DNA from 4 places in the Clostridium gasigenes genome. Region 3 is predicted to be linked to each of the others. Evidence: riboswitches for the same ligand, from Rfam matches in the RefSeq annotation. Region 3 holds a riboswitch; each other region holds the start of a gene.
The links. A riboswitch is a leader RNA that binds a small molecule or an ion and turns the genes downstream of it on or off. The one in region 3 is predicted to bind S-adenosylmethionine.

Region 1 (7,871 bases), 310 kb from region 3:
AACTATTAATGGGCTGTCTTTTCTAACAGCTATAAGCTTATCTGGTTCATTTTTACAAATTACACCTATTGCATAGCTTCCTTCCATTTTAGTTATAGCCTTTGTTAACGCTTCAAATAAGTCACCTTTATAATAATAATCTATTAGATTTGGAATTACCTCTGTATCTGTTTCTGAATAAAACTTATATCCTTTACTACCTAACCATTCTCTAAGTTTTATATAATTCTCTATTATTCCATTATGAACAACACTAATTGTTCCCTCAGCATTACTATGAGGATGTGAATTACTATCTGAAGGCTCTCCATGAGTTGCCCATCTAGTATGTCCTATTCCTATAGTCCCTTTTACTGGTTCCTTTTCTAAGTTGTTCTCTAAATTCTTTAAACGACCTTTACATCTTTTAACTGTAAGATCTCCATTTTCTATTATTGCAACTCCTGCTGAATCATATCCTCTGTATTCAAGTTTTGATAATCCTTCAACTAAAATAGGCGATGCCTCTCTATTTCCTACATATCCAACTATTCCGCACATATTATTTCTTCCTTCCTTCTCGTAAGTTTTTAACACCTAGCTAATGTTGTGCTACAAATTACTTCGTAGTTTTATTAACCTTTTACGGTAGTGCATACCGTGGGGCACCCGCCGAAGAATCGATACTCCCCATCCTCGTCAACTAAATTGAAATTCATATTAGTTCTGGCGCTTTTATTTTTAATAATTAATACTTAATTTTTAGCTTTAATTTCACCTCCATTATTCTTTATATAGTTTATTCTATGCAAAACTTTCTTAAACTCTTACTAATTTTAACACTTTTTTTCTTAAAATCAACTGTTTTTTATTAAATTTATTCATTTACCATTATATATAGCAATTATTCTTATATTACTCCTACTTTCTCTTGTTTACTCAACTTAACAACTATACATATAGATGTCTAGACCTTTATACAAAACTTAACTATTAATTTGCTTTGACTTTAGGAGTTGTAAAATAAACTTATAAATAACAATAGGTAGCTTAGTTGAGCTACCTATAAATTTTCTATTTAATAATTGATACCTCAAAACTTCCACACATTGTATCATTGTATTCATTGATATTTTCACTACTTATAATAATATTTTCTGCATTACATTCTCCATCTTTATTATGAATACAGTTTTCAGCTTCACATTCTATATATACACTATTTTTGCCATTTTCATTTAAACTTACTAAAAATTTTGCTTCTTGAAAGCTTGAGCAATACGTGTTACTAGATTGCGATGCTAATTTTCCACCAACACAAATAGAATTATTGCAACATTTGTTTTCTTTATTGAAAGCACAGCTAGTCACACTGCACATTAATCCTGTCATATTATTATTTGCAAGAGAAACTTGAACATTTTGTTTCTCCACATTCATAATCCCAAGCGCCATTAATATCTACATAATCAGCCTGGCAATTGCAATTATAATTATGATTACAATTTGTTGCCTCACAATTAATACTTAAATTTGTGTTTGGTGTTTGAATATTATTAGTAAAAGCTCCCTTAGATTCTTGAAAATTTTCGCAACAAGTTGCTTCTGCAGCACTTGCATGTGCTCCAACTACTTTTATTTCATTTATACAACAATAACTATCATAATTATTAGTACAATTTTTAACTGAACAATTTAATTTAGCCATACTAAAATCCTCCTTAAACTTACATATCTTCAAAAACAACTATAAATTATATAGTTGTTTTTCAGACTTTCTTATTTCATTTAGTATTTTGTGTAATATAAATGTTTTTATACAATGTAATTTTATATGTATCTATAACTCACTTTTACTAATATTAATTATTTATATTTTCTTATTTAACTAATGCATCTTCAAAAGATTTTATTATATCTTCAATATCTTCAATCCCTAACGAAACTCTTATTAAAGTGTCTGTTACTCCTAATTTTTCTCTTTCTTCTTTTGGTATTGACGCATGACTCATTTTTACAGGATAAGAAACTATTGTTTCCACTGCCCCTAGGCTTACTGCCACTGCAACATTTGTTACTTTATTTAAAAATTCTGTTGTTTTTTCTAAATTCTTTAATTTGAAAGATAATACTGCACCACCACCATATGCTTGACTAAAGTGAATATCCTTTCCCTTATGTGAATCTAATCCAGGATAATATACAGCTTCTACTTCTTCTCTATCTTCTAACCAGGAAGCTAACTCTTCTGCATTTTTTTGTGATTCTTTCATTCTCACTTTTAATGTCTTTAGCCCTCTTAGAATTAACCAACAATCTTGTGGCCCAAGTATTGCTCCAAATGTATTTTGGATTTGATATATTCTTTTACCAATAGCCTCATCCCTTGTAACTGCAAGCCCTGCAATTACATCACTATGCCCCCCAATAAATTTTGTTGCACTATGCACAACTATATCCGCCCCTAATTCCAATGGCCTTTGTAAATATGGTGACATAAAAGTATTATCTACAATAACAACTGCACCACACTCTTTTGCTAACTTAATTGAAGCTTTTAAATCTATAATTTTTAACAATGGATTTGATGGTGTTTCTAAATATATCGCTTTTGTATTTTCCTTTATTGCATTTTTTATATTTAGATTCTCCGATGCATCTACAAAAGTAAATTCTATATTAAATCTTGAAAATAATTGTGTTACAGCTCTATAAGTTCCTCCATAGACATCTCCACAAACTATAATGTGATCTCCTGTTGAAAAAATACTTAAAACTGATGATATTGCAGCCATCCCAGACGAAAATGCATATCCATATTTTCCACCTTCTAATTCTGCTATAGAATTTTCTAAAACCTCTCTAGTCGGGTTTGCAGATCTTGAATAGTCATATTTCCCAAAATTTTCTATATCGAATTGATGATATGTTGATGTTTGGTATATAGGCGTACTTAATGCGCCTGTATTTTTATCTATACTTCCCTCTCCATGTAAAATTTTTGTCCCAAATTTCATAATTATTCCTCCAATACAATTTCTAAATCTTTTATTAAATCATCTATCTTCTCTATTCCAATAGAAAGTCTTAATAGATATTCATCTACCCCTAATTTTTCTTTAATTTCTAGCGGAATTTCTGCATGGGTTTGTGTATAAGGATATGTTACTAATGTCTCAACTCCACCTAAGCTTTCTGCAAAAGAAATAACTCTTACTCCTGATAATATTTTAGGAATTATATTTTTATCTTTTACCCTAAATGAAATCATGGCTCCAAATCCCCTGCTTTGAAGTTGATTTACGTCGTATCCTTTATGTTCTTTTAGCCCTACATAAAAAACCTTATCTATATTTTTATTTTCTTTTAACCAGTTAGCTATTTTAATAGCATTCTCTTGGCATCTATCCATTCTAATATGAAGTGTTTTCAATCCTCTTAATACTAGCCAAGAATCAAAAGGTGAAAGAGTAGCTCCCGTGGATTTTTGAATTATTCTAAGCTTACTAATTAACTCCTCGTTATTAGCTACTATAAATCCTGCGAGCACATCATTATGTCCACCTAAATATTTAGTGCCACTATGAACTACTAAATCAATTCCGAGATTTAAAGGTTTTTGGTAATATGGTGTCAAAAATGTATTATCTACTATAGATATAAAGTTATACTTCTTACATATATCTACTATCATATTTATATCTGTTATCCTCATTAATGGATTTGATGGTGTTTCTACAAATATAACTTTTGTATTATTTTTTATAGCCTTTATAATTTCATCTTCTTTTGATGTATCAACAAATGTTGCTTCAATATGATATATTCTGTATATATCATTGAATAATCTAAATGTTCCTCCATATAAATCCTCTGATAAAATCACATGATCTCCAGATTCCAATAAATTTATACAAGCTGTTATAGCTGCTACTCCTGTTGAAAACCCTAATGATTCTTTTCCACATTCTAATAATGCTATAGTTTTTTCTAGTTCTTCTCTTGTGGGATTTTGAAGTCTTGAATAATCATATCCGGTGCTTTCATGTAATCCATTATGCTTAAATGTAGCTGCTTGGTATATTGGAAAACTTATTGCCCCAGTTTTCTCATCTCCACCACTAGCACCCCTAACTGCACTTGTTTCAAAATGGCATGTATTAAAATTGCTCATAAAATTGCCCCCTTTTATTTTTAGATAAAAAAAAGTCACTTCTCATAAAATGAAAAGCGACTTAGAATAATCTAGTCTAATAGTAATACTGAATATTACTTTTCTTCTTATTTTTCAGGATAACCCTGCAGGAATTAGCACCACATTCATTTAAATATCAATTAAAATTGTTATTTAATCAAATAGGTTGCTGGGTTTCAAAGGGCCAGTCCCTCCACCACTCTTAATAAGATCTAATATTAAATTTATAACTCTATTATATTGCTTTCACTTTTTTTGTCAATCTTTTTTTTTATATCCATTCTCTATAATTAATTTTTGTTTTTCTTTTCTGCTTAGTTGTTTAACTTCATATTCTCTTTTCATAGCCTCAATTTTATTGTTAAATTCTTCAAAATAAACTAACTCTACAGGTAATCTTCCTTTAGTATATTTTGCTCCCTTTCCTTGTGAATGAACTTTAAATCTCTTATCTAAATCATTAGTCCACCCTGTATATAATGAACTATCTGAACATTTTAATATATACATGTAATTCATATTTTTCTCCTATAATATATCTTTCACTTGTTTTCCATGCTTTTATTATACACTATTCTATACCTCTTATTTGAGCTATTTCCCCCTTTTGTTCAATATATTATCTCGATATTTTTCAAACTATCTATAACCTATTTTATAAAACAGGTTATATTCCGACTTGAAAATCTAATTATTATATTAATATAATTAAAAAAATAATTGTTTATATTTACATATTTTCTTTAATAAATACTAACACTATTACCAACAAAATTAATTAGGAGGAAATATTTATATGAGAATTTTTAATAAGCCAAGATTTCTACTTATAACTTTAATATTAAGTTTATTTTTATTTACAAGCTTTGCAACTGTTTCTTCACATGCTAGTCCTAATGGATTAGTTATTGATACCAGTAATATTATTTTAGGAAAAGTCTATTATGACAATTTTTCTATGGTAGCTAAAAAATTAACCTCTGCTAACGGAATTGGTTACTGCTTACAAATAGATAAAGATTATCCTCATAGTGAAATTTTTACTAATCAAGGCACTGTGAACTATGATATTGAAAATATTTTAGCTTGTGGTTACCCAAATAGATCACCCAAGGATTTAAACTTGCCCTCTGAAGAGGACGCTTACTTTGCAACCCAAATTGCTATTTGGAGCTATATAGAGGGTTATGACACTTCTAAAATAACTGGAGATAGACCTGAAATAATAACAGCTATAAATACTATATATAATAATTCTTTAACTCTAAAAAATGTTAAATTGAATTATGATACAAACTTATTTTTCACTGCAGATAGCATTCAACATGTGGTTATATTATCAATAAATATATCTGAAAGTCTTCCTATTTCAGATATTTCTCCAATAATTGATGAGTCTAATATTATCCCGGGTAAATAATATTAGGCATTGTAAAATAAAAATGATAGCCCTAATATTCTATCTTGAACGTTTAATCTTATATTTAAAGAAAAAAGAGAGTTCTAATTTAGTATAAAATTTTATAAAAGAGAGTCATTCATAATTATTTTAATAATAATTTATGAATGACCCCCTTTTTTTTATAATTAACTTATGTTTTTTAAAATGCCTAATCTAATTTTTTGCTATCTATCCAGCTCATCATTCCTCTTAACTCTTTACCTACAGTTTCGATTTGATGCTCTGATTCCATTCTTCTTGTTGCATTGAAGTTTGGTCTTCCTACCATGTTTTCAACTAACCAGTTTTTAGCGAAAGTACCATCTTGAATTTCAGTTAATATTTTCTTCATTTCTTTCTTAGTTTCATCTGTTACTATTCTCTTTCCAACTACATAATCACCATATTCAGCAGTGTCTGAAATTGAATATCTCATCATGCTCATGCCACCTTGATACATTAAATCTACTATTAATTTCATTTCATGTAAACATTCAAAGTACGCATTTTCTGGTGCATATCCAGCTTCTACTAAAGTTTCAAACCCAGCTTTTATAAGAGCTGTACATCCACCACAAAGAACTGCTTGTTCTCCAAATAAATCTGTTTCCGTTTCATCTTTAAAAGTAGTTTCTAATATACCAGCTCTTGCTCCACCTATTCCATTTGCATAAGCTAAAGCATAATCTTTAGCCTTGCCGCTGTAATCTTGATGAACAGCTATTAAACATGGAACTCCTGATCCTTCTGTATATGTTCTTCTTACCATATGTCCTGGTCCCTTTGGTGCAACCATATATACATCTACATTTGCAGGTGGAACTATTTGAGTGTAATGAATATTGAATCCATGTGCAAATACTAAAGCATTACCCTCTTCTAAATAAGGTGCAATTCCAGCTTCATATATAGCTCTTTGCTTTTCATCTGGAACTAATATCATTATTACATCTGCTGCCTTAGAAGCCTCTTCAACTGTTGCAACTTTAAGCCCCGCTTCTTTTGCTCTATTCCACGATTTACTGCCTTCATAAAGACCAACTACTACATCTATTCCACTTTCATGTAAATTTAATGCATGAGCATGACCTTGGCTACCATAACCAATTACTGCTACCTTCTTATTTTTTAATAATTCTAAATTTGTGTCCTTTGCATAATACATCTTTGCCATTTTTTTAGCCCCCTAATTATTTAAAATCTTCTTCCATTATGATTTGATTGATCGGTGCACCTGGTGCAACCATTGGAAATACTTTTTTGTCACTGTGTATTATATAATCAATAACAACTGGTCCATTAGTATTTAAAGCATCTTTTAAAACTTCTTCTAAATTTTCTTTCATTGATACTCTTAACCCTTTCGCCCCAAAAGCCTCTGCTAATTTTACAAAGTCAGTAGATCTATTAAGAGTAGTTTCTGAATATCTTTCTTCATAGAATAAGCTTTGCCATTGCCTTACCATCCCTAACGAATTATTGTTCATAATTATCACTATAATTGGTAGATTATTTTTAACTGCTGTAACTAATTCATTACAATTCATACCAAAGCTACCATCTCCAGCAATGTTAAAGACTCTCTTATCCTTTTTCGCCATTTGAGCACCTATAGATGCTCCAAGTCCAAACCCCATAGTTCCAAGCCCACCAGATGATATAAATGTTCTTGGTGTTTTATAATTAAAATATTGCGCAGCCCACATTTGATGTTGACCAACTTCTGTTGTAATTATAAAATCCCCTTTATCAAATTTATCTAATTTCTCAAATAAAAACTTTGGTGTTAAAGATCCTTCTTCTGGCATTTCTAACTTTTTAATAGTTTTAAGATTATTTATATTATTAAGCCATTCTTCATTTTTCTTATTGTTAATTAACGGCATTAGCCTCTCTAAACTTACTTTTAAATCACCTATTATAAATGCATCAACCTTTACATTTTTATTTACTTCAGCTGGATCAACTTCAAGTTGAACAATCTTTGCATTTTTAATATGATCTGGGCTACTAATTACTCTATCGCTAAATCTAGCTCCAAGTGTTATTAATAAATCACATTTCGTTGCAGCAACGTTTGATGCTTTAGTTCCATGCATTCCTATCATTCCTGTATAAAGTCTATTATTGCAAGGAATAGCCGATGTACTCATTAATGTAGTTGCTAGTGGCGCATTTATTTTTTCTGCAAATCTAATTACTTCCTCGCTAGCTCCTGCTATATTAACCCCACCACCTGCATATATAAAAGGTCTA
Region 2 (7,871 bases), 99 kb from region 3:
AAAGAGGTGAAGTATGAGAATACTTATTATAGAAGATGATAAAGAATTAGCAAGTGTAGTAAAAAGAGGGCTTGAAGAGTTTGGGTTTTCATCAGATATTGCAAATACAGGACAAGATGGCGAAGAAAAAATATTTGTTAATGAATATGATTCTATTTTATTAGATTTAAATTTACCTGATAAAGATGGACTTGAAGTTTTAAAAAGTATAAGAGAAACTGGAATAACAACACCAGTAATAATTATTACTGCTAGAAATGAGGTAAAGGAAAGAGCTATGGGGTTAGATTTAGGTTCAGATGATTATATAGTAAAACCTTTTGATTTAATAGAGTTAAGGGCAAGAATAAATGCAGTTGTAAGAAGACTTTATGGAAGAGTAAATTCAGAAATAAAAATAGGCGAATTATTAATAAATCCGAAAACTAGAGTAGTTAGTTATAAGTTAAAAGAAGTAAAATTATCAGCTAAAGAATTTGATATATTAGAGTATATTGCAAATAATCATCCGAGTGTAGTATCTAGTGAAAGTATAACAGAACATGTATATGATGAGTTTTTTGACCAGTTTTCATCAGTACTTAGGGTACATATAGCTAATTTAAGAAAGAAGTTAAAAATTGGAGCAGAAAAAGATATTTTAATAACCTTAAAAGGGAAAGGATATAGAATATGGGAAAAAGATTAAATTATAAAGGAAAGCTAAACATACTATTAATTACTTATGCCTTTTTTATTACTATGATAGTACTAATATTAGGATTTATTTTAATTAATAAAATAGATAAACCTATATCTAATATAAATAGTTATTTTATTTCATATAGTCAGGCTGAGATTAGTACTGCCATAACGCAGGGATCTGTTTCAACTAAAATAGCAGAGTTACCAGCTAAGGTGATTACAAATAGTGATATGCAGAAAACTTATAATAAAGAAATAATTTCTAATGGTATGGTGGTAATGTTAGTAGTATTTGCAATTGTCATGGTGATATCTATATTAATATCAAAATTTATAAGTAGAAAAGTAATATATCCTATAGAGAAAATAGCATGTTCTTTGCCAGATATAATTAATGGGAATATAGATGAAATAGATGAAAATATATTTGAAGGAGAGCTTAGTGGCGTAGGAAGTGCTTTAGCTAAGTCATCACAAAAAATAAAAATGTTATTAAAAGAAGCAAATAGTATTAACTCCTACATAAGTCATGAGCAAAAGAATACCTTAGCAATATTAAGAGCCAAAATACAACTAGGAGAACGTGATGAATTAATAGGACTAATTGATAAAATGAGCTGTAGTTTAGATGATATTTTAGCATTAAATGCAACAGAGGATATAAAATATGATGAGGAAGTAGATTTAGGACTTGTTTGTGCTGAAGCTGTTGATATATATAGTAAAGTTTATAATAATATAGAACTTAAAATAGATGAAGAGGAAATACCTACTATAAAAAGTAGAGAGATTTGGATATATAGAGCTGTATGTAATCTTATAGAAAATGCAATAAAGTATGGTGATAATAGTAAAATCATAGTTAAGGCATATAACAAAAATGGAAGTGCTATAATTTGTGTTGAGGATGGTGGAAAAGGCATAGATAAAGAAATTATTGATAAGATCTTCAACTTTGAATATAGAGGTGGAAATTTAAAGAAAGATGGATATGGGATAGGTCTTAGCCTTGTGTATCAAATAACTAACCTCAGCGAGGGTATTACATTTGTAGATAGTGAAAGTGGGAAAGGTGCAAAATTTTATATGGCATTTAAGGCATTATAAACTATGCAATCAGTAAAAGGCTTCGAGAAGACTAAGCCATTAACAATAGATTAACATAGCTTTTGATATTATAAATATATAAAGTATGAATTGGAGGATGGTTATAATGTATATTTTTAAAAATGCTATAAAAAATATTTATAGAAACAAAGGTAGGAATATTTTAATAGGAATAATAATACTAGGAATAATAGTTTCAACTGTAGTTGCTTTTAGCATTAATACAACAACAGATGAAATTATAAAAGATTATAAAAATAGGTTTGGAAGTGAAGTGACATTAGCTCCAGATATGGATAAGTTAATGAACCAAAGCGAAGATAAAGGTGGAATGATGGCTGCTGGGCCTATAGAAGCTATAAAGACTAAGCAGTATTTTGATTTTGCAGAATCTGAATATTTGAAAGAAAGTATTTTTACATCTGAATTGGGAGCTGTATCAAAAACACTAAAGGCAATTGATGAAGATGAGGATGCTGGAAATGGTTCGATGATAAGTAAAGCAATTGGAACAGATGGTAAAGCAATTGAGTCAGCTATGCCAAATTTAAAAATCATAGGTAATTCAACCTTAGAATCACTAGAGGAATTTAAAAGTGGTAAAAGAAAAATAATAGATGGTGAAATGTATAAAGAAAAAGATGAATGTATTGTAAGCCAAGAATTTGCTGAGTTAAATAATATTAAGGTTGGAGATTCTATAGAAGTTAACAAAGCTACGGATGAAAATGGTGATGCATATAAACTAAAGGTAACAGGCATATATTTTGATTCTACAAATGAATATAGAATGCCTTTTAAACAAGCGGCTATGAATAAGAGAAATGAAATATTAATTAATTTAGAAACAGCACAGGGAATATCAGGTGATGAAGAATTATACATTCAAGCTAAGTATTACTTAAAGAATCCTGATATGATTAAGAATTTTGAAGAAGAAGTAAGAGCTAAGGGATTACCTGATATGTATAATGTAACTACTGACGAAGAAAGTTATAATAAAATAGTTGGGCCAGTAGAGGGGTTAGGATCTATAACATTAATGTTTGTATTAGTAGTATTAGGTTTAGGATCAGTAATATTAATATTACTAAATACATTATCAATAAGAGAAAGAAAGTATGAAATTGGTGTATTACGTGCTATAGGAATGAAAAAAGGTAAGGTAGCAATAGGATTAATATCAGAGTCATTAATAATAACAGCAATATGTTTAGTAATTGGAATAGGAGCTGGCAGCGTATTATCACAACCGGTATCAAATTCACTATTGCAAAAGCAAATTGAGGCACAAAAGACAGATAAGGTGCCAAGTCAAGGGTTTAGAATGGCTATATCAAATTCAACTGGTTCGGCAAGTGAGGATACAATATCTGAAATTGATGTAAATTTAAATGGAAAAGCAATACTAGAGGTAACAGGAGTTGCACTATTAATAGCTTTAGTAAGTAGTGTTGTAGGCGTAAGTTATATTACAAAATATGAACCAAGAAAAATACTTACAGAGAGGGGATAGAAAATTATGGCAGTATTAAGTGTGAAAAATGTTTCATATTCATATGAAGGTGCAAAGACGCCAGTTTTTAATAATATAAGCGTAGATTTTGAGAGAGGAAAAATTTATGCAATAATAGGAAAATCTGGTGCAGGAAAAACTAGCTTATTATCATTAATAGCTGGATTAGATAATTGCAAATCTGGTGATATATTATATAATGATAAGTCGTTAAATAATATAGATAAAGATATTTATAGATCAAAGAATATTGGGGTTATATTTCAAGGATATAATCTTTTCACTAATACATCAGCCCTTGAAAATATATTGTTGTCAATGGATATTAGTAACGTAAAAGTACCTGATAAAAAGCTATATGCATTTGAGTTACTAAGCAAGGTTGGAATAGATCATCAAACTGCATTAAGAAAGGTTTTGAAATTATCAGGAGGGGAACAACAAAGGGTTGCAATTGCAAGATCACTTGCTCATAACCCAGATATAATAATATCAGATGAGCCAACAGGTAATTTAGATAATGAAACTGAAGATGAGATACTAAAAATATTAGAAGAGCTAGCACATAAAGAGAATAAGTGCGTAATTATAGTAACTCATTCTAAAAAAGTTTCTTATTTTTCAGACGAGATATGGGGGCTTACTAAAGGAAAACTTATCTTTATAAAGGAGTAGAATTAATTATATTAAGTCAGGCGTTTATTAATAAAATAAAGATTTGTATTGACTAGATTTTAATAACATAAATAGGGGGTATTATGAAATTACAAGAAAGAAATAAGGTTTCAAAGGCTACCAAAATATTAAATACAATGGCAATAATTATGGTGATATTTGCAATATTTAATATATATACATCACATATGTATATATCAAGCTTAATTAAACAGGGATTTGATCCTATTAAGCAAATAACAGAAGTTATTAATTATTATTTAAACTCTGTAACGCAATATGTATTTTATGGAATATGCTTAGCTGCATTAAGTTACATTATTAAAAAGGTTGTTTATTTAGGAGATGTTGACAGTATAAATAAATTAGATAAAGACTATTTAGAGAAAGAATCAGTAGTAGAAGAGGAATATGATGAAATAGATATGATTTTAAAAGAATTAGATGTAGAGTAAAAATATATTATAATGAATTGTAAGCTGGGAATTTTCCGAATTAAATAATATTGAGGTTGGAGCTATAACTAAAAAAGGAAAGTTTACAAAGTAAACTTTCCTTTTTTAGTTATATTTTAAGAATTCATTAATTCGCTAGTTATATCTTTATTATCTGTATCAAATATTTTAACAGTAGGAGTTTGGTTATCTACTGCATCAAATTCAACTAATTGCATAAATGGAGCACTAGCTTCAAATTCTAATTTTTCTGTTTTGCCATTGTAAGTAACCTCAGCGTATTTAGCTTTTGTTGCTGCTAAATCACCATAAAGAATAACTCTATCTTGGCTCTTATCTTCATATCTATGGGTAACTGTGGAAACAGCCTTTCCATTTGGGATAAACTTTAAATCAGTATCTAAATAAAATCTAGATTTTAAGAATTTTGCTGGATTACCTTTAACTAAACCAAGCTGATTATTTTGTTTATAAAGAACATAAGGAGCATCCCCTGCAAAAATTGAGCTTATAGCCTCAGATTCTTCAAGCTTTAGTTCTTTTTGTATGAGATTAGTAGAATCTTTAAGGTTTGGCTCTGCAGCTACTGTCTTATTCATGAAATTCCCCATATAAATAACAATTATAGCTGATAATAAAGCAATCATGTTTAATAAAGCTGTACCTTTTCTTTTACTAATTTTTTCAGAAGCATCTTTATTAATTTTATCTAATTCTAATTTTTTAACTTCTTTTAATTCGTTATTTCTAATTTTTTTACTCCCCATAGAACCTATCACCCTTTCCTCTTTTTAAATATGTACAAGTATATTATATCAGTAATTAATGGATTTTTTAAGAGTATTTAGAATATTTAATTTACAATTTTAAGAAATGGGTATATAATTATAAAAAAGAATAAATTTACTTATCAAGAGTGGTGGAGGGACTGGCCCTGTGAAACCCAGCAACCAATATTTTAAATTATTAATTTTAAATTACTAGTTTAAAAATGTGTGGTGCTAAATCCTGCAGTTTTATTAAAAACTGATAGATAAGGGTATTTTATAGTGGCTTACTAAGTCTATAGGAATATCCTATAGGCTTTTTTTGATTTTAGAAGATAAGAGATCTAATAGCGAAGCTAAGTATGATAAGGTATCTACAAAAAATTAACTAGCTAATAAAAAGTACCTTGACTTGATATTTTTTAAAAATGACTTAGGCAAATTTAAATTATAGGGGGGCAAAATTTATGAATATTAGAGAATTATTTGAAAAAAAGAATTTGGTGTTTTCATTTGAAATATTTCCACCAAAGGTATCATCATCAGTAGAAACTATTTACAATACATTAGAGGAGTTAAAAGATTTAACTCCAGATTATATAAGCGTAACCTATGGGGCTGGGGGAAGCTTAACTGAAAATAGAACATGTGAATTATCATCACTAGTTAAAAGCAAGTATGGAATAGAATCATTAGCACATTTAACTTGTATAAATTCAACTAAGGAGGAAATAGATTTTCTCCTTAGGGATTTAAAAAATGCTGGAATAGAAAATATTTTAGCCTTAAGAGGAGATATGACAAGTCATAAATTATCCAAAGCGGAATTTAACTATGCCTCGGAGCTTGTTAATCATATAAAAAGAAGAGGAGATTTCAATATAGTTGGAGCTTGTTATCCAGAAGGTCATATAGATTGTAAGGATTTAGATAGAGATATATTAAATCTAAAATTAAAGGAAGAAGCAGGTGCATCTCACTTTATATCTCAACTGTTTTTTGATAATAATTATTTTTATGATTTTTTAGAAAAAAAAGAAAAATATAATATTAAATCACCAATTCAAGCAGGGATTATGCCTGTTATAAATAAGAAACAAGTAGAAAGAATAACATCACTTTGCGGAACTAACATTCCAAAGAAGTTTCTTAAAATAATGGATAGATATGAACATAATAAAGAAGCATTAAGAGATGCAGGAATTGCTTATGCAATAGAACAAATGGTGGATTTAATTTCAAGTGGTGTGGATGGAATACATTTATACACAATGAATAATCCATATGTAGCGAAAAGAATTAATGGAAGTATTTCATCTATAATAAATTCTGTTAACAATGGAAATGCAATTTAACAAGGCATGTCCAAATAAATATAAAACAGTAGTAAAAGAAAAATGTAGGAGGTAAAAGAACATGGATAAAGTAGAAAGTTTTGAGTTAGATCATAGAAAGGTTAAGGCTCCTTATATAAGAAAGTGTTGTGTTTTAGATGGAGAAAAAGGTGATGTGGTTTGTAAATTTGATATTAGATTTTTACAACCAAATAAAGAAGCTTTTGGAACAGCAGCAATGCATGGACTTGAGCATTTGTTAGCTCATGAATTAAGAAATGAGTTAGATGGAATAATAGATTTATCACCAATGGGATGTAGAACAGGATTTTATTTAAGCCTTTGGGGAAATAGAGAACCAAGTGAAATTAAAGAAGCACTAGAAAAATCATTAAAGGTAGTTTTAGAAGCAAAGGAAATTCCAGCAGCTAATGAAATTCAATGTGGGAATTACAAGGACTTATCACTATTTGGAGCAAAGGAGTATGCAAAAGAAGCACTAGAAAAAGGTTTTAGACTAGATATTTATAATAAAGAGATTTAGTAATGATCATGTTTAGAAAAATAATAATTGCAAAATAAATAACTATTCAGTGTAAAGGCTTGGTGTTTTTTGCAGAGGAATAGATATTACTACAAATGATTAAGGAAGCTTCAAAAAAATAACAAGTCAGGATATTTATCTTGTTATTTTTTTGAAGATCATTAACACATCAAAATTGGGGGCATAATTATGAAATATGAAATAGAGAAGCATTTAAAAAATAGAATTCTTGTATTAGATGGGGCTATGGGAACTAGTATACAAGATTATAAACTTGGAGAGAAAGTATTTAGAGGAGATTGCGCGTGTACATGCAATCAGCAAGGAAATAATGATTTATTAAATCTTACTTCACCTGAGATAATAATGGATATTCATAAAAAATATCTTGAAGCAGGTGCAGATATTATTGAAACAAACACTTTTAACTCAACTAGAATATCACAATCTGATTATAATTTAGAAAATAAAGTTTATGAATTAAATTATTGTGGAGCTAAAATAGCAAGGGCGGCTGCTGATATTTATACAAAGAAAGATCCATCTAAGCCTAGATTTGTAGCAGGATCCATAGGTCCAACTAATAAAACAGCTTCAATGTCTCCAGATATTAATAATCCAGGGTTTAGAGGTATTAGTTTTGATGAATTAGTAATAGCTTTTGAAGAACAAGCTACTGGTCTTATAGATGGTGGTGTTGATTTATTGTTAATAGAAACAATATTTGATTCATTAAATGGAAGAGCTGCAATTATAGCTGTTAATAATGTTCTAAATAGAAAATATTTA
Region 3 (7,871 bases):
ATTTTAACTAGAGTAATATAAAATTGAATAATATAGAAAAATATGAGAATACTAATATTAGATTAGGCATTTCAAAAAACAAGTAAAGGTGATAGGTATAGTATGAAACAGACATAATCTACTAGTTATTTTTTGAAAATGCCTTATAATAATAGGAGGTGTTGTTATGGGAATGGATGAATTAGAGTTGAAAATGAAAAGATTATATAATGATATTAAATCAGGAGAAGTTACCAAAGAAATTGCACAAGAAGCTACAGAAGCAATGCATGGCATTGAAAAAATGGGTGGAGAAGCAAAAGAAAAATTTGGCGGTATGATGGATGATATGAAAGATGGACTTAAAAAAATTAAAAATAAATTTTAATTAAATATAACTATTAAATAAGCTTATTTTTTTAGATAGGCTTATTTATTTTTTAGGGGACTGAAAGAAAATAACAAGTAAAAGATTAAATACAAGACAAAAGGAGGATAAAATTATTAAAATATTATTAATAAAAGTTACATTAAGAGCGTCTTGGGTACATTCTTTAAAAGAAAAAAGAATGGTTGTAAAAAGCATAATACAAAAGCTGAAAAATAAATTTAATTTATCCGTAGGTGAAGTTGACAAGCAGGATATACATCAAACTATTGTAATAGGAATATCAGCAGTTTGCGGAAGTAGTGCACAGGTAGATTCCACTATGGAAAATGTAATTACTTTTATAGAACAGAATACAGATGCAGAAATCATTAATATAGAAAATGAAGAACATATTTTTTCATAGTAATAAGTATTTTCGAAAGAATATATAAAGGAAAAAAAGTAATTTTAGGGAGATGAAAAAATCTGACTAGTTAATTTTTGAAGATCGCTTAGTTATGTAGAAAAATGGAAAAATAGGTGATATAATTATAAAAACAAGGTATCTTTTTATGTTAAATATAGAAGTATTAAATATGATTGGGGAAAGAGTTATGAGAAGAAGTGCATTAATGCAATTTAAAAGGTTTGAAGTAAATGGTGAGTATAGAGATATACAAATTGAATTAGATGCTATTTTAGATGGGGATGTAGATGCAATTAAAATAAAAAGTAGAGGATCAGCAGAATTTACAGGTAATGTAATAGCTAAAGAAGCAAGATTTGGAGGATTATGCAAAATAGGTGGGAACTGCAATATTGATTTTCTTGAAATCTGTGGAGAAAGTAAAATAGATGGTAATATAATTGCAGATGAACTTATTGTTGATGGCAAACTTAAATGTAATGGTAAATTGTTAGAATGTAATAAGATTAAATTATCTGGAACTATAACTTCTGGAGGAGAAGTTAAGGCTAGTGTAGCAACTGGAAAAGGTGGATTAGTTTTAGAAAAAATAGAAAGTGATAACATAGATTTAATCTTTAATAAAAAGACAACTTTAAAAGAAATTAAAGGTACAAAAATTAATATAATAGGGACTAAATCAAAAGGATTTATAAGTAAATGTTTATCTAAAGGTGGATCATTAGTTGAAATAAATAATATTGAGGGTAATGATATTACTTTAGAAAATATTGAAGCAAAATCAGTTAAGGGACACAATATAAAAATAGGGGAAAACTGTATTATTGAAAAAGTAGAATATACAGGTGAAATTAACATAAATGCTAATTCAAAGGTTACTAAGAAAATTAAATTATAAGTAAATATAGTGTGGATGAGGGAGTATATAAATAATGGAGTTTAGACTAGGAACTAATGAAGATATGAATAAAATTTGTGAAATTCTAAAGGACGTTGTAAAACATAAAGCCCATGGAATGAATTGGACAGATTTTTATCCGAATAGAGAGGTATTTCAAATAGACATAGACAATGAACATTTATATGTATTAGTAGATAAAGAAATTTTAGGTGTTGTAGTTTTAAATAATATAGAAGATCCTAATTATAAAACTATTACTTGGAAAAATAACGAAGAATATTTAGTGATACATAGAATTTTCACATCATATAATACTAGAGGCAAAGGATTTGGAAGAATACTAATAAATAAAAGTATACAACTTGCAAAAAAAAATAATTTAAAATCAATTAGATTAGACACTTTTAGTGAAAATATTAGTGCTCAAGGATTTTATAAGAAACAAGGGTTTAAATACACTGGAACTGTTAATTTACAAGGAAAACCTGGAGAATTTTATTGCTATGAATTATTAATTTAAGATACTGTAAGAAAATATATTGTAAAAATTATAAAATAAGTATTGACAAAATTATCAGAAAATTATATATTAATAGCAACAACAAAAACTAAATAGTGTTTAAGATATTTCTTATCTAGAGTGGTGGAGGGACTGGCCCTGTGAAACCCAGCAACCAATGTTTATTAAAAACATTGCAAAAAAGCAAATAAACTTAGCTTTGCTAAATTTATTATGTTGTTAATTTTGTATTGTAGTTATTAACAAATTGGTGCTAATTCCTGTAGCTTTTTTTAAAAGCTAAAAGATGAGAGAGTAAATTAATAGGTGATATGCGCGCTCTAGAGATTTATTCTCTAGAGTGCTTTTTTATTTATAAAAATAAAAATGGGAAAATTTACACCCCAGGGGTGTTATAAGGAGGAGTAATGGTTCTATGATAAAAATTAATGGAGTAACTAAGAGTTTTGGAAAAGTAGAAGTGTTAAAAGGTATTTCAGTTAATATAAAACAAGGTGAAATTTATGGACTTATAGGACATAGTGGGGCTGGTAAATCAACTTTACTTAGATGCATAAATGGTTTAGAAAGCTATGATGGTGGATCAATTAAAGTAATGGGAAAAGAAGTTAAAGATTTAAATCAAAAGGAACTAAGAGAATTTAGAAAAGATTTAGGAATGATATTTCAAGGGTTTAATCTTTTAAAGAGAAAAAATGTGTTTGATAATATAGCATTACCTCTAGAAGTTTGGGGATATACAAAAGAAGATATAAATAAAAAAGTGAATGATTTATTAAGATTAGTTGGTCTTGAAGATAAAGCTAAAAGTAAGCCAGAAGAACTAAGCGGGGGACAAAAACAAAGGGTTGCAATAGCAAGGGCGCTGGCATTAGAGCCAAAGATATTACTTTGTGATGAAGCAACATCAGCTTTAGATCCTAAAATTACAAAGGATATTTTATCATTATTATATAAAATAAATAAAGAATTTGGAATAACAATTGTTATTGTTACCCACCAAATGGAAGTTGTTAAGGAGGTTTGTGAGAAGGTCGCTTTAATAGAAGGGGGCTTTTTAAAAGCAGAAGGCAAGTCAGAAGATCTTTTCTTAAAACCAGGAGTATATCTTAAGAAATTCTTAGGAGAGCAGGAAGATGAAACACTACCAGAAAGTGGGGTTAACATAAAGCTATTTTTCCCAAGTACATCCTCAGAAAATGCTTTAATCACAAAAATGGCTAGAGATTTAAATGTGGATTTTTCAATAGTTTGGGGCAAGCTAGAAAAATTTAGAGATAGTGTACTTGGGAGCTTAGTTATAAATATTTTAGAAAAAGATAAAGAAAAAGTAATGAACTATTTAGAAGATAAAAATATAATATTGGAGGTGATTAAGTAATGTTTAAAATAGTAAGTGAAGCTTTAGGTGACACACTTATAATGGTATTTTTCTCAACAGTATTCTCAGTAATGTTAGGATTTGTTATTGCAATAATATTAACAGTTACAGCACCAAAGGGATTAAAGGAAAATAAAATAATTTATAAATCGCTAGATGTAATAATAAATATTTTAAGAGGATTTCCATTTGTAATATTAATGGTATTTATGATTCCACTTACAAAAGCATTAGTTGGAACATATATAGGCATAATAGGTGCAATTGTACCATTAACAATAGCATCTGCACCATTTGTAGCTAGAGTAATAGAATCATCATTAAAAGAAGTAGATTCAGGAGTTGTAGAAGCTGCAAAGTCTTTTGGGGCAACAGATGCACAAATAATATTTAAAGTTATGATAAAAGAGGCAATCCCTTCAATAATATCAGGTTTAACTTTAATAATAATAAGTATTATAGGATACTCAGCAATGGCAGGTTCTGTAGGTGCTGGAGGTCTTGGACATGTAGCTATAACATATGGTTATCAAAGATTCCAAACAGATATTATGATTACTACAGTAATAATATTAATAATTATAGTTCAAGGATTACAATCACTGGGAAATTATATATACAAAAAACTTTCATGATATAAGAACTATAGGATAAAAAAATAAGTTATGAAATAAAATTATAAGTAATGAAAAGTTAAAATGTTATAAAGAAAATAATAAAAAATAAAGATAAATGGAGGAGAATAATTATGAAAAGAAAATCAATAATTTCAGTTTTATTAACAGGGGTTTTAGCGTTATCATTAATAGGTTGTGGATCTAAAGGTAATACAGCTGGTGATGACAAAATAATTAAAATAGGAGTAACACCAGTCCCACATAAAGAAATAGTAGAACACATAAAACCACAATTAGAAGAAGCAGGATATACATTAGAGATAGTTGAGTTTACAGATTATGTAACTCCAAATGAAGCTTTAGCAGATGGAAGCTTAGATGCAAACTACTTCCAACACATTGCTTATTTAAATGAAACTAATGAAAGTAAAAACTTAGACTTAACATACACAGCAGAAATTCATTTGGAACCAATTGCATTATACTCAAAAAAATATAAAAAAGTTTCTGAGATAGCAGATGGAGCAACTATTGCAATTCCAAATGATCCATCAAATGAAGCTAGAGCATTAAAATTATTAGAAGCGCAAGGGCTAATTAAGGTAAAAGATGGAGCGCTTATAACACCTATAGATATAACAGAAAACACTAAAAATTTAAAGTTTAAAGAACTAGAGGCAGCTCAATTACCAAGAGTATTAGATGATGTAGAGGCTGCTATTATAAATGGTAACTATGCAATAGAGGCTGGATTAAATCCATCATCAGATGCTTTGGTTATAGAAGATAAAGATGCGGAAGCTGCTAAAATTTATAGAAATATATTAGCTGTTAAAAAAGGTAATGAAAAAATAGAAAAGATAGAAGCTTTAACAAAAGCATTAACTTCAGAAGAAACAAAGAAATTTATTGAAGAAAAATATAATGGAGCTGTAATTCCATCATTCTAAGATGAAAAATTAAAACTTAAAATCCCGGAGTAAGATTTTAAATAGCAATCTTATTCCGGGATTTATTATTTATAGATATCGTATAAAGGCTTGTAGTTTAATAGATACATAAGAAAAAGCTATAAATTCTATGTTGAAAATAATATAAAAGTAAGAGACAATAGAATTAGTAAGGTAGAAGAGTTACTTTAGAAATAGTAAGTAAAATAAATTTTTTGGAGGAATAATCATGGAATTAGGAATTAATAGACAATACGTTTTAAATACTGCAAAGGAATTATTAGAGTTTAACAGTCCAAGTGGGTTTTGCTTTGATATTATGGATATAATAGAGAAAAAAGCAAAGGGTTTTGGGTATAACTTTGAAAAGACTAATAAAGGTTGTGGAATAATTACGCTGCCGGGCAAAAGTAATGAAAAGGTAATTGGATTGTCTGCTCATGTAGATACTTTAGGAGCTATGGTTAGGTCAATAACGTCTAATGGAACTTTGAAATTTACTTTAATAGGTGGACCAATTGTTCCAACTTTAGACGGAGAATATTGCACAATCAGAACAAGGGATGGAAAATTATATTCAGGAACATTTTTAAGCACAAGTCCAGCAGCTCATGTTTTTGAAGATAGTTCTACAAAGAAAAGAGATCCTAAAAATATGGAAATAAGAATTGATGAAGTAGTATCATCAAAGGATGATGTAAAAAAATTGGGAATTTGTGCTGGAGATTTTATATTTATTGATCCAAAAACAACAATAACAGAAAGTGGTTTTATAAAATCAAGATTCATAGATGATAAAGCAAGTGTTGCAGCATTAATGGGATTGTTGGAACTTATGAGCCGAGAAAACATAACACCTTTATATAAGACAAAAATATTTATATCAACTTATGAAGAGGTTGGACATGGTAGTGCATATATTCCATCAGACATAACAGAAATGATAGCTGTAGACATGGGATGTATAGGAGATGATTTAAGTTGCACAGAATATGATGTTTCAATATGTGCAAAAGATTCATCAGGTCCTTATGACTATAATATGACAACAACTTTAGTTAACCTAGCGAAAGAAAATAATATAGATTTTGCAGTAGATATTTATCCGATGTATGGTTCGGATGTGAGCTCTGCATTAAAGGCTGGAAATAATATTAGAGGGGCATTAATAGGACCTGGGGTTCATGCTTCACATGGTATGGAAAGAACACATTATAGAGGAATTGAGAATACAATTAAACTAGTATATCTATACTTAACAAAGTAAAATCTAAATAATAGGAAACAATAAATTAAGGCATCTTAAAAAAACAGACTAGTTTTTTGAAGATGCCTTAAAATGAGAAACAAGTTCTTTGGATCATTATAGATAAGGAGATGACTAATATGGGAGTTTTAAAAGTTGACAATTTAACAAAAGATTATGGTAATAATAAAGGCGTATTTGATGTATCCTTTGAGATTGAAGAAGGCGAAGTTTTTGGATTTTTAGGACCAAATGGAGCGGGGAAAACAACTACTATTAGGCATATATTAGGATTTTCAAAACCTAAAAAGGGTAACGTATCAGTTCTTGGGATTAATAGTTGGGATAAGCCAGAAGTTATTCAAAAGGAACTTGGATATCTACCTGGTGAAATTACTTTTCCTGGTGATATGACAGGTACTGCATTTATAAAGATGATTGCTGATATGCGTGAAATGACTAATATGAGTAGAGCAGAGGAACTTATAGAAATCTTTGAATTGGACCCAAGTGGCGACTTGAAAAGAATGTCAAAAGGTATGAAGCAAAAAATTGGTATTGTGTGTGCCTTTATGCATAGTCCTAAAATATTAATTTTAGATGAACCTACAAGTGGGCTTGATCCTTTGATGCAAAGCAAATTTATAAGTTTAATAGCATCTGAAAAAGCTAATGGGAAAACTATATTGATGTCTTCTCATATATTTGAAGAGGTAGAGAAAACCTGTGATAGAATTGCAATTATAAAAAGAGGAAGAATTATAGAAACAATTGATTCATCTAAACTAAAACATGGAAAGCAAAAATTCTTTAAAATTGAATTTGAAAGTGAAGATCATTGCGAGAGATTCAGTAAAGAAGAACTTAAATTCATTAGTGTTAATATTGATAAAAAGCAAGTTAATATAAATGTGCAAGACGAGGAAATTAATGAATTAATTCAAATATTATCAAGATATAAGATTAAATATTTAAAGGAAGTTAAGCATACATTAGAAGATTATTTTATGCATTTCTACGGAGGCGAAGAATATGATAAGTAAACCGCTACTTAAGCAAATAATAAAATCAAATTATAAATTGATGTTACTTTTCTCAGGGGTATTAAGTGTGTTTTTAACTGTTATGACAATAGTTTTTACTCCTTCAACTATAAAAGGCGTTGAAAATATCGCAGCAGATAGTGTAATTGCACAAATGTTTGCTGGAAATAATACGCTTATTGGATTCATGTCAAATTCTTTCTATGTAATGATGGCAATTATATTTCCTATGGTGTATTCAATAATAGTAGGTAATAGATTAATTGCAGGTCAGGTAGATAGGGGATCTATGGCATATTTACTATCAACTCCAACTAAGAGAAATAAAATTACTATTACTTCAGCATTATACTTTATCTGTTCTCTAGCATTTATGTGGATAATAGCATCTATTGTTGGTATTGTAGCAGGTGAAATATTTCAACCAGATGCTTTAG
Region 4 (7,871 bases), 270 kb from region 3:
CTGGGATCATTATAAAGATGGTATGTTTATTTTAGGTGATGAAGATAAGGATGAAGAAGTTATTGCATTAAGACCAATGACTTGTCCATTCCAATTCTCTATCTATAATGCAGGTCAACATAGTTACAGAGATTTGCCTATAAGATATGCAGAAACTTCTACTTTATGTAGAAAAGAAGCTTCAGGCGAAATGCATGGTTTGATTCGTATGAGACAATTTACTCTTTCAGATGGTCATATAGTTTGCGCTCCCGATCAATTAGAAGAAGAATTCAGAGGATGTGTTGATTTAATCAACTATATTATGACTACTCTTGGTATTGATGGTGATATAACTTACAGATTCTCTAAGTGGGATCCAAATAATACTGAAAAATATATTGGAAGCCCTGAATCTTGGAATTCAACTCAATCATTAATGAAAGAAATTTTAGATCATCTTAAAATAGATTATGTTGAAGCTGAAGGCGAAGCTGCATTCTATGGTCCAAAACTTGATATTCAATTTAAGAATGTTCATGGTAAGGAAGATACAATAATAACTGTTCAAATTGATTTCGCTTTAGCTGAAAGATTTGGAATGAGTTATATTGATAAAAATGGAGATAAAAAAATCCCATTTGTTATCCATAGATCATCAATTGGTTGTTACGAAAGAACTTTAGCAATGCTTATAGAAAAATATGCTGGTGCTTTCCCAACTTGGCTTGCTCCAAATCAAGTTATAGTTCTACCAATATCAGATAAGTATAATGATTATGCTGAATCAATAGTTAAGGATTTCAAAAACAGTGGTATTAAAGCAACTGCAGATTATAGAGCTGAAAAAATCGGTTATAAAATCAGAGAAGCTAGACTTGAGAGAACACCTTATATCTTAGTTGTTGGTGAAAAAGAATTAGAGAGCAACGAAGCTTCTGTAAGAAGCAGAAAAAATGGAGAAGAGGGTCCACTAGCTGTTAATGTAGTAAAAGCTAGAATATTAGAAGAAATAGCTACTAGATCACTTTAGTATTTATTAATAAAAAATTAGAGAGTATGAAACTTTGTTTCATACTCTCTTTAATCTATTCTATCTCTAACTTTATTTCATATATTTTGCCTTTAATCAATTTTAATAATTTTCTTTATAGATTTCACGTAACTATTTGCCAATAGACCATCTATAAACCTATCAATTTCTATTTCTGAATTTGCTTTTACTAAAACTCCAGTTTCACCTTCTATTTGCTTCTGTAAAACTTGAATAAAGGTAAATTCATTAGCACATTTCTTTATAATATCCTGTTCTTTTGAATTTTCAATTCTTAAAACAGCACTACATTCACCTTGTAAATTTCCTATAATTTTAGCCTCTTCTTTTTTAAATGCAGTTATCTTTGTAAATCTCTTATTTACAATATCTAGTACATCTGCATAAACAGCTAAGCCAGTTGGCATTTTTCCTGCACCCTTACCAATTAATATAATTTCACCTATAGCATCTCCATTAAATATTACTATATTAACCTCATTATTTATTTGTGCTAATACACTTTCATTTTTTACAAGAACAGGTTTTACTGTAGCATAAACACCATCGTCTGAATTATTGCTAATACAAAGTAATTTCACCTTACAATTAATCTTATCTGCATAATCAAAATCTACACTTTCAACTTCTGTTATTCCTTGCATATTAATATTTTTCCACGATACCTTTTTTCTGAAAGCCAGAGTTGAAAGTAATGATAGCTTTCTTGCCGCATCATAACCCATAACATCTGCTTCTGGGTTAGCTTCTGCAAACCCTAATTCTTGAGCTTCCTTCAATGCTTCTTCATAGCTAAGCTTTTCCTTATCCATTTTAGTTAGAATGAAGTTTGTTGTTCCATTTAAAATTGCCTTAATACTATTAATATTATTTCCTTCTAAGGATTCAATCAATGATTTAATTACTGGAATTCCTCCACCAATAGATGCCTCAAACTTTAATGCTACTCCATTTTCATTTGCTAGTTCAAATAATTGTTCTCCATATTCAGCTAATAAATCCTTATTTGCTGTAACTACATGTTTTTTTAAATTCAGTGCTCTTTTAACATATATTAATGATTTTGTTATTTCACCCATTACCTCAACAACAATATCACTTTCCTTAGAAAAGAACTCTTCTATATCTGTAGTTAACACTTCACTATGATTTTTATTTTTATGTTTTTCTTTATTTCTTACTAAAATACTTGTTATAACTATCTCTTCATTGCATTTCTTCGCTTCTCTATTTTCATCTATTAACTCAACTAATCCACTTCCCACTACTCCATATCCCATTATAGCTATTTTAATCATTAGATAATCCCCCTTTTTATTTACGCATCTTCAAAAAACAACTAGTCTATATCTATTATATTTTGCACCTTAACTGTTATTTTTTTAGATATCTTATTTCCCCCAATTGCTTATATAGATTTAAATCCTTCTTCAAAATCTTTAATTATATCTCTAATATCTTCTACTCCTACAGATACTCTAAGTAAATCATGAGTTACCCCACTAGTTCTTTGTTCTTCTTCTGATAATTGATTATGAGTTGTTGTTGCTGGATGTAATATGGAGCTTCTTGTATCACCTAATGTAACTACAAGTGCTACTAATTTTAAAGCTCTTGTAAAGTTTTTAGCTTCCTCTATTCCACCTTTAATACCAAAAGTTAATAATCCACTTGAACCTTTTTTAAGGTATTTTTGTGATCTATCATATTGTGAATTCCCTTCTAATCCAGGATAATTAACCCAATTAACCTTTGGATGATTGCTTAACCACTTTGCAAGTTGCACAGCATTTTCACAATGTCTATCCATTCTTAAATGTAATGTTTCAAGGCCTAAATTAGTTAAATATGCATTAAATGGACTTTGACATGCACCTAAATCTCTTAATAATGTAACTCTTAACTTTGTTATATAAGCCGCATCCTTAAATTCTTCTACATATTTAATTCCATGATAGCTAGGATCTGGTTCTACTAATTCTAAATTCTTTCCATTATCCCAATTAAAGTTTCCACCATCTACTATTATTCCTCCGATAGCCTGTGCATGACCATCTGAATATTTAGTAGTTGAATGCACTGATATATTAACGCCATGTTCAAATACATTGCATAAATATGGTGTTCCAACTGTATTATCTACAATAAAAGGCACATCTAATTTCTTTGCCACAAGACTAAATTTATCAAAATCCAATACATTCAATCCTGGATTTCCGATTGTTTCTCCATATATTAGTTTTGTATTTCCTTTAGCCTTTGAAAGAATTTCCTCTACGCTAGCCTCTGGATCTACAAAATCTACTTCTATTCCCATTTTCTTTAAATTAACAGTAAATAAATTAATAGTGCCACCATAAAGTGTTGATGCTGATATTAGATGGTCCCCAACACTACATAAATTTAATATCGAATACAGAACAGCAGATTGTCCTGATGCTGTTGCAACTGCTCCAACTCCCCCTTCAAGCATTGCAAATTTTTCCTCAAGTGCAGCTACAGTAGGATTTGATATTCTACTATATAAATGTCCTGCCGCCTTTAAATTAAATACCTCTTCTAAATAATCTGGATCATCATATTTATAAGTCGTACTTTGAAATATTGGCAATACCCTAGGCTCCCCAGCCTTTGGTGTATATCCTCCTTGAATGCATATAGTTCCCTGGTTCCATTCTTTATTCATTTTAAAAGCCCCCTTTTATTTTTTATATATAATAAAAAAGGTTGTTTCTTAAAAATAAGAAACAACCTTTTAATCACACTAATATAAAAATAACTTTTCAAAGCTATTTTAATTCCTTCATTTTCCAGGACGAACCTGCAGGATTTAGCACAATTCTAATAAATGCTTATTAGTTGTTGCTCGGCTTCACAGGGCCAGTCCCTCCACCATTCTTAATAAAATTTCTAAACGTTATATTTATTCCATTATACACCAACAATTGTTTTTTGCAACAATTATTCAAATAATATTTATTTAATTTAGAAATATACATATCACTATAACTGTTATTTTTTTGGATATACCTTGTAGCTCTATTTTATTTCTATTATTTCTTTTTCTGTAATTATAAAATCTATAGTTACATCATGTTTTTCAGTTACTAAAGATTCAACTATTTGCAAGTCATAGGCTAATACTACTTTTTTTATTCTAGAGTTTAATCCGCTAAAGTACCTATCGTAATATCCGCCACCATATCCAATACGATTTCCATCTTTATCAAATGCAACTCCCGGAACTATAATTAAATCTAAACATTGTTTATCTATTTCACCTTTAAAAGTTTTTGGTTCTAAAATTCCCCAATTATCTGGCTTTAGATTATCTAATGAACTTATTTCTACCGCTTTCATTTCTCTAGTTCCACTAACTGTCTTAGGAATAAAAATCCTTTTCTCATCTTCTAATGCTTTAATAATGAAACTTTTAGTATTTACTTCACTTCCATAATTAATAAAAGTAAATATATTAGTACTTTCTTTGTACATTTTACTTTGCAATAAAGCTTCTAATATTAATTTATCATTAATATTTCTTTCAACTAAGCTTAGACTATCTCTATTTTTTATAATCATATTTCTAAATTCTTTTTTTTCCATAAAAATACCTCATTATATTCATTTTTTAATTTACCCTATTATTGCACCTTTTATTTATGTTATCAAACAAATTTCACACCATTTTTTATATTAATTATGTCTCTTAAAATAGATGCAGCAGAATTTATTGTTCCTGATGCTCCTCCAATTATACTAATATCGCCTAATGTATCTGTTTTATAATATACCCCTTTATTTTTTCCGTCCACAAAATATAACGGATGAGTGCTTTTCAATGATTTAGGCTCAACCTTACACTTTATACAATTGTCTTCTTTATAAACCATTCCTATAAGTTTAATTTTTTCACCTTTTGATATACTTAAATTAACTTCATCTGCTGTTATTTCTGATATTCCTTTAATATAAATATCAGAAATTGATTCCCTATACCCCATTAAAACATTAGCTAAAATTAATATTTTACTTGCAGTATCAAATCCATCTACATCTAATTTTGGGTTTGCTTCCGCTATTCCCATTTTCCGAGCTTCTTCTAAGGCAACACTATATTCTATTTTCTTATCATACATTTCTTTAAGAATATAATTACTAGTTCCATTAAGGACCCCTTCTATAGATAATATTTCGGCTCCTGCAGTATCTAATAATCCTCCATTTATTGAAGGTAACGCTCCACCAGTTGTGCATCCTATTCCTAATTGAACATTATTGTTATATGCTATATCCTTTAACTCATTATAATATAGTAATATAGGTCCTTTATTTCCAGTAACAACATTAATTCCATTCTCTAATGCTAATTTAATATGAGTGTACCCAGGTTCACCATCTTCTATATTAGTACCAGTTAATTCAACTAAAGTATCCACATCTCTATTTTTAATTATTGTATTTATAGTTATATCCTTATATGTCCACTTACTATATTCACAAATAGATTTGCCACTATTCACAAAATCAATAAGTTCTTCTATGTTAATTCCATTACTATTATAAATACCGCCGTTGCTCTTTATTATATATTTAACCTTTATATCTATTTTATCTTTCTTCATAATTAATAATTCTATAAAAGCTTTTCCAACGCCTCCAAATCCTATTACCCCAATATCCATATAAATCTCCTCTTATATTTATTACTGTTGCACTTAATTATACAATCTAAAATTTAAAATAATATTTATATTTAATATTATCACACTAAGAATAACTTGGTTATATATAACACGATTTTTTTATAAAATCTTTAAAATAAAAAACAGGCGTTATTATTTCAAAATAATAACACCTGTTATATGTAATAAACATATTATTGACGAACTCCAAAACCAGTTATAACTAACACAGCCCAATCTGTTCCATCATTTTCAACCCATTCAAATTCCATAGCTAATTCTTTAAGCCAAGCGTTAAGTCCGTTACTTTGCTTAGTTATGTTAGGTGCTTGTCTTCCGAACTTTTCTTTTATCATGTAAAGTAAATCTCTTTGCTCTTCTTCACTTAACTCTTTATTAAGCATATCTGCTATAACATTACAACACTCTTCATAATGTTGGTTATCAGTTAAGTATAGTGCATCTGCTAAAACTTGTCTTTTCTTATTTAAAGTGTCTTTTACTTCGTTAATTTCATCTTTATTTGATAAATACTTTGAAGCAACCTTTAGAGCTAGTATTTCTTTATCTAACTTCTTTATTGATTTCTCTAATTTTTCATTTCTCATTTTATAATCTCACTTTACTTGTTTATTTAGCCATTAGCTAATGGCAATGAATTCATTATATCATTAAGGCACATTAAAATAAATACTAGTACAATATTATAGGTCATTTATTTCTTCTAAAACCAGTGGACAGGCTATATCTAATACTTTTATCTATTTTAATATCTTTTATTATGTTAATTTGTTATAATAACTAAATGATATAAAATTTATTTAAATTTTAAAGAAAGAGGTGTCCAATTATAAATACTAATTATAAAACCGCTAAAAATGAAGTTGAAATTAAAGGTGACATTGCTTTAATAACTATATTAAAGAAAAATGGTGATTCACTTATTGCTAAGATAGACTCTGTTGATTTAGAAAAAGTGCAAAACGTTGGAACTTGGTTTGCAGAATGGCATAGAGATTTTAATAATTACTTAGTTCAAAACATAAGTTTAACTAAGGTTAATAAAAAATCTAAGCCTTTAAAACAAAGTTTACAAACAGTAGTTATGGATATTACTGCAACTACGCCAGTTAAACATATTAATGGAGATCCTCTAGATAACAGAAAATGTAATTTAGAAGTATTCAGAAGAACTGACTTAAATGAAATTGAAGAAATTGATGAAGATACAATTGCTATAATCCTAAGAGATAAATATGGTAATGTTAATTCAAAAGCTTTAATTTCTATTGAAGATTTAAACAATGTTATAACTGATGAATATATTTGGGTTAACTACAAAGTAAATGGAGACACTTGTGTTATAGCTAATACTCCAAATGGTAGAATTCATTTAGACAGAATTCTTATGAATCCTGGTGAAAACAAAACGATTCATCACATAAATCTTAATCCTTTAGATAACAGAAGACATAACTTAGAATTAACTGATATTTAATTATATCTAAACTTTTTAAAAGGTACTATTTCGCTTTAATCTATGCGAAATAGTACCTTTTATTGGTTTATAATTTTAAGTTATTATAAATTGTTTATTTTCTGTTCAATTTTAGATTAATTTGAATATATTATAATTAACTTTAAACTTTAATAATAATATAATTTAATTATACTTTATGAAATCCCTTGCCTGTTTGGCTACAAAATCAGAAACATTAAATTGAATGGTCTGTTGCAAAATGACTTTTATAAATCACTTTAAGCAACAGCCCCTTCATCTATTAGGCGTACTCAAAATCTTTTTTATAACTATCCAATTCTTTTAATTCCATACTTTCCAGAACTGAAATGTTTTTTCTTTCTTGTTGAAACGCTTCTTCTTTAAAAGGTCCATGTACTATTTCTTTTTCAACCTCTATAATACAAAGCCCATGATCTTTTTCAGGAATTGATTCTATATCTTTTTTTTGTAATTATATCACTATCTTTATTTATTTTGTATATTATGTATTGTTTTATATTGCATTTTTTTCATTGACGCCTCTTAGTTTTTATATAAAGTAAACTGCCACTACATAAGTGTTGATGTCTTAGCTTCATATACAACTACCAATGTACTGCACATGATATATATTGCCTCTGAAATCAATATT

Region 1: another riboswitch for S-adenosylmethionine. It lies ahead of J1C67_RS04440 (trans-sulfuration enzyme family protein); the one in region 3 lies ahead of J1C67_RS02915 (methionine ABC transporter ATP-binding protein).
Region 2: another riboswitch for S-adenosylmethionine. It lies ahead of metF (methylenetetrahydrofolate reductase [NAD(P)H]); the one in region 3 lies ahead of J1C67_RS02915 (methionine ABC transporter ATP-binding protein).
Region 4: another riboswitch for S-adenosylmethionine. It lies ahead of J1C67_RS04260 (O-acetylhomoserine aminocarboxypropyltransferase/cysteine synthase family protein); the one in region 3 lies ahead of J1C67_RS02915 (methionine ABC transporter ATP-binding protein).

The regions. Positions count from the first base shown of each region.
Region 1 covers NZ_CP071376.1:910,561-918,431, forward strand. The annotation lists gene glmS (glutamine--fructose-6-phosphate transaminase (isomerizing)) at 1-540, opposite strand, end outside; gene J1C67_RS04425 (DUF1540 domain-containing protein) at 1,054-1,419, opposite strand; gene J1C67_RS04430 (DUF1540 domain-containing protein) at 1,376-1,687, opposite strand; gene J1C67_RS04435 (trans-sulfuration enzyme family protein) at 1,860-2,996, opposite strand; gene J1C67_RS04440 (trans-sulfuration enzyme family protein) at 2,999-4,153, opposite strand; SAM riboswitch class I at 4,258-4,386, opposite strand; gene J1C67_RS04445 (GIY-YIG nuclease family protein) at 4,433-4,693, opposite strand; gene J1C67_RS04450 (thioester domain-containing protein) at 4,971-5,594, shown strand; gene ilvC (ketol-acid reductoisomerase) at 5,785-6,789, opposite strand; gene ilvB (biosynthetic-type acetolactate synthase large subunit) at 6,806-7,871, opposite strand, start outside.
Region 2 covers NZ_CP071376.1:500,625-508,495, reverse strand. The annotation lists gene J1C67_RS02435 (response regulator transcription factor) at 14-688, shown strand; gene J1C67_RS02430 (sensor histidine kinase) at 673-1,791, shown strand; gene J1C67_RS02425 (ABC transporter permease) at 1,898-3,307, shown strand; gene J1C67_RS02420 (ABC transporter ATP-binding protein) at 3,314-3,982, shown strand; gene J1C67_RS02415 (hypothetical protein) at 4,066-4,437, shown strand; gene J1C67_RS02410 (hypothetical protein) at 4,554-5,204, opposite strand; SAM riboswitch class I at 5,342-5,477, shown strand; gene metF (methylenetetrahydrofolate reductase [NAD(P)H]) at 5,672-6,559, shown strand; gene J1C67_RS02400 (S-ribosylhomocysteine lyase) at 6,621-7,082, shown strand; gene metH (methionine synthase) at 7,272-7,871, shown strand, end outside.
Region 3 covers NZ_CP071376.1:599,944-607,814, reverse strand. The annotation lists gene J1C67_RS02935 (hypothetical protein) at 167-367, shown strand; gene J1C67_RS02930 (DUF503 domain-containing protein) at 483-773, shown strand; gene J1C67_RS02925 (hypothetical protein) at 922-1,674, shown strand; gene J1C67_RS02920 (GNAT family N-acetyltransferase) at 1,709-2,197, shown strand; SAM riboswitch class I at 2,306-2,490, shown strand; gene J1C67_RS02915 (methionine ABC transporter ATP-binding protein) at 2,613-3,578, shown strand; gene J1C67_RS02910 (methionine ABC transporter permease) at 3,578-4,213, shown strand; gene J1C67_RS02905 (MetQ/NlpA family ABC transporter substrate-binding protein) at 4,327-5,145, shown strand; gene J1C67_RS02900 (M42 family metallopeptidase) at 5,375-6,412, shown strand; gene J1C67_RS02895 (ABC transporter ATP-binding protein) at 6,532-7,434, shown strand; gene J1C67_RS02890 (ABC transporter permease subunit) at 7,424-7,871, shown strand, end outside.
Region 4 covers NZ_CP071376.1:873,700-881,570, forward strand. The annotation lists gene thrS (threonine--tRNA ligase) at 1-1,012, shown strand, start outside; gene J1C67_RS04255 (homoserine dehydrogenase) at 1,105-2,331, opposite strand; gene J1C67_RS04260 (O-acetylhomoserine aminocarboxypropyltransferase/cysteine synthase family protein) at 2,442-3,719, opposite strand; SAM riboswitch class I at 3,834-3,941, opposite strand; gene J1C67_RS04265 (5-formyltetrahydrofolate cyclo-ligase) at 4,073-4,639, opposite strand; gene J1C67_RS04270 (homoserine dehydrogenase) at 4,702-5,718, opposite strand; gene J1C67_RS04275 (hypothetical protein) at 5,913-6,326, opposite strand; gene J1C67_RS04280 (hypothetical protein) at 6,569-7,216, shown strand; gene J1C67_RS19630 (hypothetical protein) at 7,842-7,871, shown strand, end outside.